2 linked regions of the Nodosilinea sp. FACHB-141 genome follow. The protein of the gene in region 2 binds, or shares a complex with, the protein of the main gene of each other region. Links are inferred from orthologs where the notes say so. Each region holds a gene or a part of one and is shown on either strand. Other genes may lie near its edges.

Region 1 (4,153 bases), on a different replicon or contig from region 2:
CCAAAATTTCTAGGTTGTAGGTGTCGGCCCGATTTTTCTGCTTGCCCAACAGCCACGATTGCAGCTGCCACAGGCTTGAAATCCCCAGCACACCCACCGACAGCAGTAGCCCGATGGGTTCGGCATACTCCACCAAAAACTCAGGCTCGCCCTGATTATAAAAGGCTTCAGCTCCAGGGTGCAGCGGCAGGCCTAAATCCCCCGAGGTGTCGAGGCGAATTCTGGCCGCGCGTGGGTACAGAGCCACTAGCTCGTTGCGGTTTTGGTGCAGGGTCTGGGTGAGGGCATTTACCACCTTGGGGGGCAGACTCTCGTGGGCCAACAGCAAAGCGTTTACCGCCACCGCTGGTAGGTCGGCTGGGGGCACGGGTCGCCCGCCGTTATAAGTTCCCTTGGGAATCACCTGGGCTTCGAGGTAGGGCAGCGACAGCTGGAGGGCATCGGCCTGATCGATGGGAATTAGGCGAGTGGTGCCGGTTTGCAGCAGCTCCCCCACGGCTGGGTTGCCTATGGTAATGACGCGAAACAGGGCGTCCACCTCTCCCGTGGCCAAGGCGGCGTGGGCTTGGTCGACGGGCATAGGCAGCACCGTCATCGTGTCTGCGCTCAGGCCGTAGTGCTGCACCAGCGGCCAGAACAGGGCGTAGGAGCCGCTGCCCTTGGGCATAAGGGCAACCCGCTTGCCCCGCAGATCGGCTACGCCGTTGATGTTGGTGTCGGTGCGAGCCAGCAGATGAAACAGTTCAGGAAATAGTAAGGCCACCGCCCGCACCGGCGGCTGTACTGGTGTATCGCTCTGCACCAGGGCCAGCTGGGCCGCGTTGGTTTTGAGCAAATCCATGTTTTGCAGAGAGCCGTCGGTTTCTAGCACCTCAATGGCAATGGTGGGATGATTGCGGGCCACCACCTCGGCAAAGGCCTGACTAAAGGCGTAATATTCACCCGTGCTGCCACCTGAGGCCAGCACTAGGCGGTAGGTGCGGGTGTGCTCACGCACCACAAAAAAGGCCGAGGCCACAACCCCCACCAAACTCAGCACCACCACCGGCAAGACAACCTTTCCCTGCATAGATCTCCTGGGCCGATATAAAATGGTGACTGGCCGATTTTGCCGTGGGGTGCTAATTCAAGTCCAGCTTAGGATTGGTAGCCTTTCCGCCGCAAAACTCCATCTCTGGAATTGGATTGGGTTTACATATATGGCTCTACTCCAAAATTTACCCTACGTACCCGATACTGTGCGCGGTCGCACTGTCGGGCGCAGCTTTCAGGCCGTGTTCTTGATGGTGCTGGTGTCGGTGCTGCTGGTGGGAGCCTTTGGGCTGCGGCTATTTCAGCTCCAGGTGGTGGAGGGCGATCGCAATCGCCAGCTGGCCGACACCAACCGCATTCGCCTGGTGCCCAAACGCCCGGCCCGCGGCACGATTTTTGATCGCAACGGCAAAATTCTCGCCGGTAGCCGCCTGTCGCACACCGTGTCAATTTGGCCGATCGCGCTACCCCGCGACAAGTGGCCTATGGTGATCAACCGCCTGTCTAAGGTGCTCAATGTGCCCCCCGACGAGATTCAAAAGCGCCTAGAGCAGGCGGGCTACGAGTCGATTGAGTCGATTACCATTGCCCGCGGCATTAGCCCAGCCCAGGCCACAGCCCTAGCCGAATATACCAACGAGCTGCCCGGGGTGCGTTTGGAGGCTGAGGCGGTGCGCAACTACCCCAACGGGGACCTCGCTGCCCACGTGATTGGCTACACGGGCGAACTCACCGACGAGCAGCTCAAGGCCCGCCGCGAGCAGGGCTATCGCCTGGGAGATGTGGTGGGGCAGATGGGGGCCGAGTCGGCCTTTGAAAGCACGCTGCACGGCACCTGGGGTGGCCAGCAGGTAGAGGTGGATAGCGCTGGACGGATTATTAGCATTTTGGGCGATAAGCCGGCTATTGCTGGGAAAGACATCCAGCTCACCATCGATATTGAGCTGCAGCGAGCGGCGGAGGCGGCTCTGGGCAACCGCGAGGGAGCGATCGTCGCCATTGACCCGCGCAGTGGCGCTGTGCTGGCCATGGCCAGCTGGCCTACCTACGACCCCAATATTTTTACTACCCGCATTACTGAGGCCCAGTGGCGGCAGCTTCAAGGGGCTGACCACCCCTTTCTCAACCGATCGCTGCAAGCGTTTCCACCGGCCAGTACCTTTAAAATTGTCACCACATCGGCGGCCATAGAGTCGGGCAAGTACGATCCGGGTACAGTGCTGCCCACCTATCCCTACATCCAGGTGGGGGGCATTCAGTTTGGCGACTGGAACCGGGCGGGCTTTGGCCCCCTTAGTTTCCCTGGCGCGATGGCCTGGAGTAGTGACACCTTCTTTTACCAGGTGGCAATGCGCATTGGCGGCCCTACTCTGATTGAGATGACCCGCCGTTATGGTTTTGGCCGCAAGACCGGCATTGAGCTAGGTGCCGAAGAGAGCGCGGGCTTAGTGCCCGACGAAGCCTGGAAGCAAAAAAATCTAGACGAAGATTGGGTGATTGGCGACTCGATCAACATGTCTATTGGTCAGGGCTTTATGCAAGCGACGCCGCTTCAAGTGGCCAACATGTTTGCGGTGCCCGCCAACAATGGTTACCGAGTTACCCCCCACTTGCTTAAAGACAACGAGGAGCATCGCAACTGGAAAGAGTCTCTAGAGCTGAGCGATGCGACGATTGACGTCTTACACCAGGGGCTGCGACGGGTAATTACAGGCGGCACGGGCCAGAGCCTCAACGTGCCCCACTTACCTCCCCTCTCGGGTAAAAGTGGCACCGCTGAGGCGCCGCCTGGCCTTTCCCACGCCTGGTTTGGGGCCTATGCCCCCATGGAAAAACCCGAGGTGGTGGTGGTGGCTTTTGCCGAACACTCGGGCGGCGGCGGCGGCAAGGTGGCTGCCCCCATGGTGTTGAAGGTTTTAGAGGCCTACTTTAAAGCCGATCAAAATGCAGCGGCGGCCGCTCCCTAGCTGCGGCTGGCCAGGCTAAAGTTGCGAAAGTGCTGGGCCTGGGCCTCAATGCGGCAGGCGAGGCGATCGCACACCAATCCGCACAGGTCAAAAATGAGCTCGTCGGTAACACTGTAGTAGGCGGAGGTGCCTTCGGTGCGGCGGCTGAGAATGCCCGCCTGGAGCATCACCTTAAGGTGCTTGGAGACGTTAGCCTGGCTGGTTTGGGTGGCCTCGACTAGCTCCTGCACGCATTTTTCACCCTCACGCAGGAAGTTAAGAATTCGTAGCCGCATCGGCTCACTGAGTACGCTGAAATAATCCGCTACTTGCTGCACAACTTCAACTGAAACCGGTTCTACAGAGTCCATGGTTTAGGGGTAGGCTCGGGTGTGCGCGAACGATTCCCAGTAATTTTAACAACTATTGTATTTTTACAGTTATCCATAGCGATACAGTCATCAAATCTTGTCAATTGCTTAGCCATGATCCCCGTGGGGTTTAATTAAATCTTAGAAAACGAGATTCTGCTAAGACCTTGGGCCATGGCCCCCGTCGTGGGATTCTTAAAGATAGCGTTCACCCACCCTGAGGATTGCTGTGAAAGCCATCACCCTGCTTGGATCAACTGGGTCTATCGGTACCCAGACCCTCGATATTTTGGAGCACCACCCCGACCAGTTCCGCCTAGTGGGTATTGCCGCAGGGAACAATGTGGAGCTGCTGGCCCAACAGGTGCGCCAGTTTAAGCCCGAGATCGTCGCCATCTGCAATCCCGACAAGCTGGGTGAACTGCGCGACGCCCTAGCTGGTCTCGATCCTATGCCTCAGCTGCTTGCGGGCGATGACGGCATTGTGGAAGTGGCCCGCTACGGTGACGCGGAGGCTGTAGTGACTGGCATTGTTGGCTGTGCCGGGCTGCTGCCGACCCTGGCGGCGATCGAGGCGGGCAAAGACATCGCCCTGGCCAACAAAGAAACCCTGATTGCCGGTGGCCCCGCTGTGTTGCCCCTGGTGGAAAAGCATGGCGTCAAGCTGTTACCCGCCGACTCCGAGCACTCTGCGATTTTCCAATGCCTTCAGGGGGTGCCCAAGGATGGCCTGCGGCGGATCTTGCTCACGGCTTCTGGTGGTGCCTTTCGCGACTGGCCAGTGGAGAAGCTGGCCCAGGTGAC
Region 2 (3,999 bases):
CTGTAAAAAGTACCGTTCATACTGTGCAAAACACCGCTGATGAGGTTCAGGAGACGGTTGGCAGTACGGTGAACACCGTTAAGAGCGTAGTGGAGGAAACCACTGCGTCTGCCAATCTGGCACCGGAGGCCGAGCAAGCGACGCTCTATAAGCTAGTTCCTGTTACTGGCAATAAACCCAATGCCTAACTTCGAGCAACAAAGGGCACCCCAATGAACCCTATCGGCACGGCAGGACGTCGATTATGAGCTGGCTATCTCGACTGTTGATCAGAAAAAAAGTGCCAATCTGTCAGCCGACGACAGCCTCGCCGGTTTCCCCAAGCCCACCACCGGAGTCGATGGCTCAGGTGGTGGTTGAGGAAACCATTATGGCGGTGGCGAAATGGTTGATCAGCCTGGCAAATCGCACCTTCGAAACGCAAGCAACCTCGCCAAAACCAGAGCCTCCCCCGCCGGCCGACCCAGCTGAGGAGCAGGTGGCCAATGCCGAGGCTCCACCACTGGAAGAGACCAACCAAGCGAGTGTGGTAGACCAGCTGCTGGCAAAATTTAGCGTTTTGATTGAGGAAGCTTGCGATCGCACCCAGTCAATTGCCCTGCTTGAAAGCCGCCTTCAGGAGCTTGAATCTGCTCGGCAAGGCACTCCAGATTGGCAAGACTCTATTCAACTTCTCAATCAGGCGGTGGTCAAACTTGATGGCCGCCTCAGCCAAGTCGAGAAGATATTGCAACAGGTTGACCTGGGCACGATTTCAGAGACTTTAGCAATCTCTCTAGAAAACGAGTCCCACCTTCAGCAGTGGGCCCAAACCTCGACCCAGCAAATGGCTGAATTTAGCGTTCGCTTAGACACCATCGAAACCGCTGCTGAAACAACCGAGGAGCAGCACCGCGCCAATCTGCATAAAATCTTTCAGGTAATTCAACCTACCATCCAACAAACAACGGCTCTTGAAGGGCGTGTTTCCTATTTGGAGAAAGTAGTCACTCAATTGAGACTGGTGCCTAAGTTCGTAGAGAGCAACCACCGCTCCATTACTACCCTGCAAAATTACCTTAAGCAGGTTGAGAGCAACTCAGTTTCAATCGGAAACGGGAACGGTGGCCAAAAAGGACTGTAGGTAAACCAGCTAGACCAACTCATGCTTGAGAGCCCCATAGAGACGGTTCCACAATCTGCCGCTTCTTACAGAACTGAGCGGTCCCTCGGTCGCTAGGTTCAGCGCTGATAGGGTTCGTCTGGCAAGGGTGAAGGTGGAGAATTTAGGCGATCGCCCTAATCTGTAAACTTCAGGCGATGGCGAAAGTTTGCCACTGACTCCACCATGCCTAGGGCAATAAAGTTTGTCAGAAGTGCCGATCGCCCGTAGCTCAGCCAGGGCAGCGGAATGCCGGTAATGGGCGCCAGACCAATGGTCATACCAATGTTGACCACCACCTGAAACGTAATCATTGACAACACCCCAATTGCTAGGAGTGAACCAAAGTCGTCTTTAGCGTTTTGGGCAATAATCACCAAGCGATAGCAAACTAGCCAGTAGGTGAGAATTACCACCATCGACCCCACAAAACCCCACTCTTCGCCCACCGCCGAAAAGATAAAGTCGGTGTGCTGCTCAGGAATAAAGTTGAGCTGAGTTTGGGTGCCGTTGCCCAAACCCTGGCCCCAGAGCTTACCCGCCCCAATGGCAATGCGCGACTGAATCAGGTGGTAGCCACCCCCCAGCGGATCTTTGTGCGGGTCGAGAAATAACACCAGACGATCTTTCTGGTAGTCCTGCAACAGGCCCCACAGCACGTCGCCCAGTTTGCCTGCAATCAGGTTCACCGCCGTGGCGACCACGGTGCTAAACCAGCGCCAGGGCAGCGTAAACCAAGCAGTCAGCCCCATAGCCAAACTCCACACCAGCCAGCCAGGTAGCACCAGGTGAAACATAATCGCCGCCACTAAGGGCGACACAAATAGCACCAACCAGCCGGGGTTGCAGTTGGCCCAGTAGAGCATGCCTAGGGTAATCGCCCCAAACACCAGCGAAGTCCCTAGGTCAGGTTGAACGAAGACAAGTACCCACGGCAGCACAATGACGGCGATCGCACTGCCAACTCCCCAAAGCGTGGAGGCGTCGCGGCGGCTGAGCATTGCCGCCAGGGTAATAATGATGCTCAGCTTGGCAAACTCTGAAGGCTGCACGTAGAAGCCGCCCAGGGCAATCCAGCTCTGGGCACCGCCGCCCACGGTGCCGATAAACATCACCGCCACCAGCAGCAGATTGACGATGCCGTAGATAATCCACTGCCAGTTGAGCAGGTGCTCGTAGCGACTGCGGGACACCCACAGGGCAATGCTCAGGCCAATCAGTCCCAGCACGCCATGGTTCAATCCATAGTTGCCGTCAACTGTGTTGCGCTGAATGCTATGAATGACAACCGCCCCAAAAGCCGTGAGCGCCACGGGCAGCGCCACCAGCACCCAATCGATGCCCTGCCAGCCTACCGCCAGCGATCGCCACTGCTTTTGCGCATCGGTTAAAAACATTGCCGTTGCCTACCAGTTCGCCCAATTGATTATGCCAAGAACAAGCGGCAGAAGGTGCAAGGCGTAGGGTTCAAGGGACGACCTTAAACCCTATACCTTGCACCCTAAACCCCAACCTAAGACGCCAACGCCGCCACAGACACCCGAGCCGCCACCTGCTGGGCCATAGCTCGCAGCGCCTTAGCGCTCTCGGACTCAGGGTGCTGCACCACAATGGGTATGCCCTGGTCGCCGCCCTCGCGCACCGCCATCTCCAGCGGAATGCAGCCCAGCACCGGCAGGTCTAGCTCTTTAGACAGCAGCTCGCCGCCGCCAGAGCCAAAGATGTCGTAGCGCTTGTCGGGCGCGTCGGGGGGAATAAACACGCTCATGTTTTCGACAATGCCCAGCACCGGCACCTGGAGCTGCTGGAACATCTTCAGCCCTCGACGAGCGTCAGAAATAGCCACCGACTGAGGGGTAGAGACGATCACCGCTCCGGCCATGGGCACTGCCTGGGCCAGGGTGAGCTGGGCGTCGCCCGTGCCGGGGGGCAAATCCACAATTAAATAGTCCAACTCGCCCCACTCCACCTGGTAGAGAAACTGGCGAATAATGCCGTTGAGCATGGGGCCGCGCCAGATCACCGGCTGGTCGCGATCGATTAAGAAGCCCATCGACACCATTTTGACGCCGTGGTTGAAGGCGGGCTCTAGCACTTCTCCCTGCTTGACCACCACCTGAGCCTCGGTCAGACCCATCATGATCGGCGCGTTGGGGCCATAGATATCGGCGTCGATCAGGCCGACCTTTGAGCCCATTTGCGCCAGGGAAACGGCCAAGTTCACAGCTACGGTACTCTTGCCCACGCCGCCCTTGCCGCTAGAAACCGCAATGATATTTTTGACGCCGCCAATGCCGGTGCGATCGGGCAGGGCCTTTTGCTGGGGCGTCTCGGCGGTGACGTCTACCTTGACTGTTTCCACCCCCGGCAGCGATCGCACGGCTTTCTGACAGTCTTCAACGATGAACTCGCGCAGGGGGCAGGCGGGGGTAGTCAGCACCAGGGTGAAGCTGACAGTGCCGTCTGCAATCGCCACATTGCGGATCATATTGAGATCTACCAGGCTTTTTTGCAGCTCCGGGTCTTGCACCGGGCGCAGCACGTCTAAAACAGAAGCTTCGGAGAGGGTTGGGCTCATGGAGTTGAGGGAGTGGCCAGCAAGTTAAAGAATGGACGACATCGACAGTAGACGGCTTTGAATCACCAACCCTAGTAAACAATTGTTGGCGATCGGTAGAGTGGGCATTGCCCAACGCTGCTCATCTCGCACGTCACGAGATTAAGCAAACCATCCCCTATCTTAAGCTGCCCGGTCGCCCCTTGAGCACAAGTGCTTAGGGCAAGCGGTGCTACCAAACTTGAAAGCGAGAGTTGGGGCCGTTGAGCAGATTGGGGTGCTCAGCGGCTTCGGCCAAGGC

The links. The genes of interacting proteins can lie anywhere in the genome.
Region 1: the proteins of rodA (region 2) and mrdA are in contact, whole or in part, in a crystal structure (PDB 6PL5), measured with the Thermus thermophilus proteins. The link is inferred for Nodosilinea sp. FACHB-141 from one-to-one orthologs. Residues at the interface, in WP_223903423.1 of Thermus thermophilus: Phe161, Val165, Phe168, Val169, Leu172, Pro198, Tyr199, Glu202, Tyr211, Arg212, Asp213, Gln220, Val221, Gln223, Ser224, Ile226, Ala227, Ile228, Gly229, Ser230, Gly266, Phe267, Val270, Leu274, Tyr277, Gly278, Leu281, Phe285, Leu289, Arg297; in WP_223903432.1 of Thermus thermophilus: Arg4, Ile5, His6, Leu8, Ala9, Phe12, Ala15, Leu16, Leu19, Gly20, Arg22, Ala23, Trp24, Leu26, Gln27, Val28, Tyr31, Tyr34, Leu36, Leu43, Thr45, Asp47, Lys156, Gln157, Gly158, Ser160, Val184, Leu201, Glu202.

Annotation. Positions count from the first base shown.
Region 1 is NZ_JACJPP010000004.1:136,037-140,189, reverse strand. Bases 615-3,599 are described here. They hold mrdA (penicillin-binding protein 2), read left to right. Parts: upstream 615-1,199; coding sequence 1,200-2,999; downstream 3,000-3,599. Other genes in these bases: dxr (1-deoxy-D-xylulose-5-phosphate reductoisomerase), read left to right, coding at 3,579-3,599; H6F59_RS01930 (helix-turn-helix transcriptional regulator), read right to left, coding at 2,996-3,349; H6F59_RS01940 (TAXI family TRAP transporter solute-binding subunit), read right to left, coding at 615-1,069. Outside these bases: more of H6F59_RS01940, read right to left, coding at 1-614; more of dxr, read left to right, coding at 3,600-4,153. UniProt on the Escherichia coli protein: Catalyzes cross-linking of the peptidoglycan cell wall. Responsible for the determination of the rod shape of the cell. Is probably required for lateral peptidoglycan synthesis and maintenance of the correct diameter during lateral and centripetal growth.
Region 2 is NZ_JACJPP010000011.1:343,202-347,200, forward strand. Bases 409-3,239 are described here. They hold rodA (rod shape-determining protein RodA), read right to left. Parts: upstream 2,539-3,239; coding sequence 1,279-2,538; downstream 409-1,278. Other genes in these bases: H6F59_RS10130 (hypothetical protein), read left to right, coding at 409-1,123; H6F59_RS10140 (Mrp/NBP35 family ATP-binding protein), read right to left, coding at 2,655-3,239. Outside these bases: H6F59_RS10125 (hypothetical protein), read left to right, coding at 1-188; more of H6F59_RS10130, read left to right, coding at 245-408; more of H6F59_RS10140, read right to left, coding at 3,240-3,719; H6F59_RS10145 (SRPBCC family protein), read right to left, coding at 3,931-3,999. UniProt on the Escherichia coli protein: Peptidoglycan polymerase that is essential for cell wall elongation. Also required for the maintenance of the rod cell shape. Functions probably in conjunction with the penicillin-binding protein 2 (mrdA).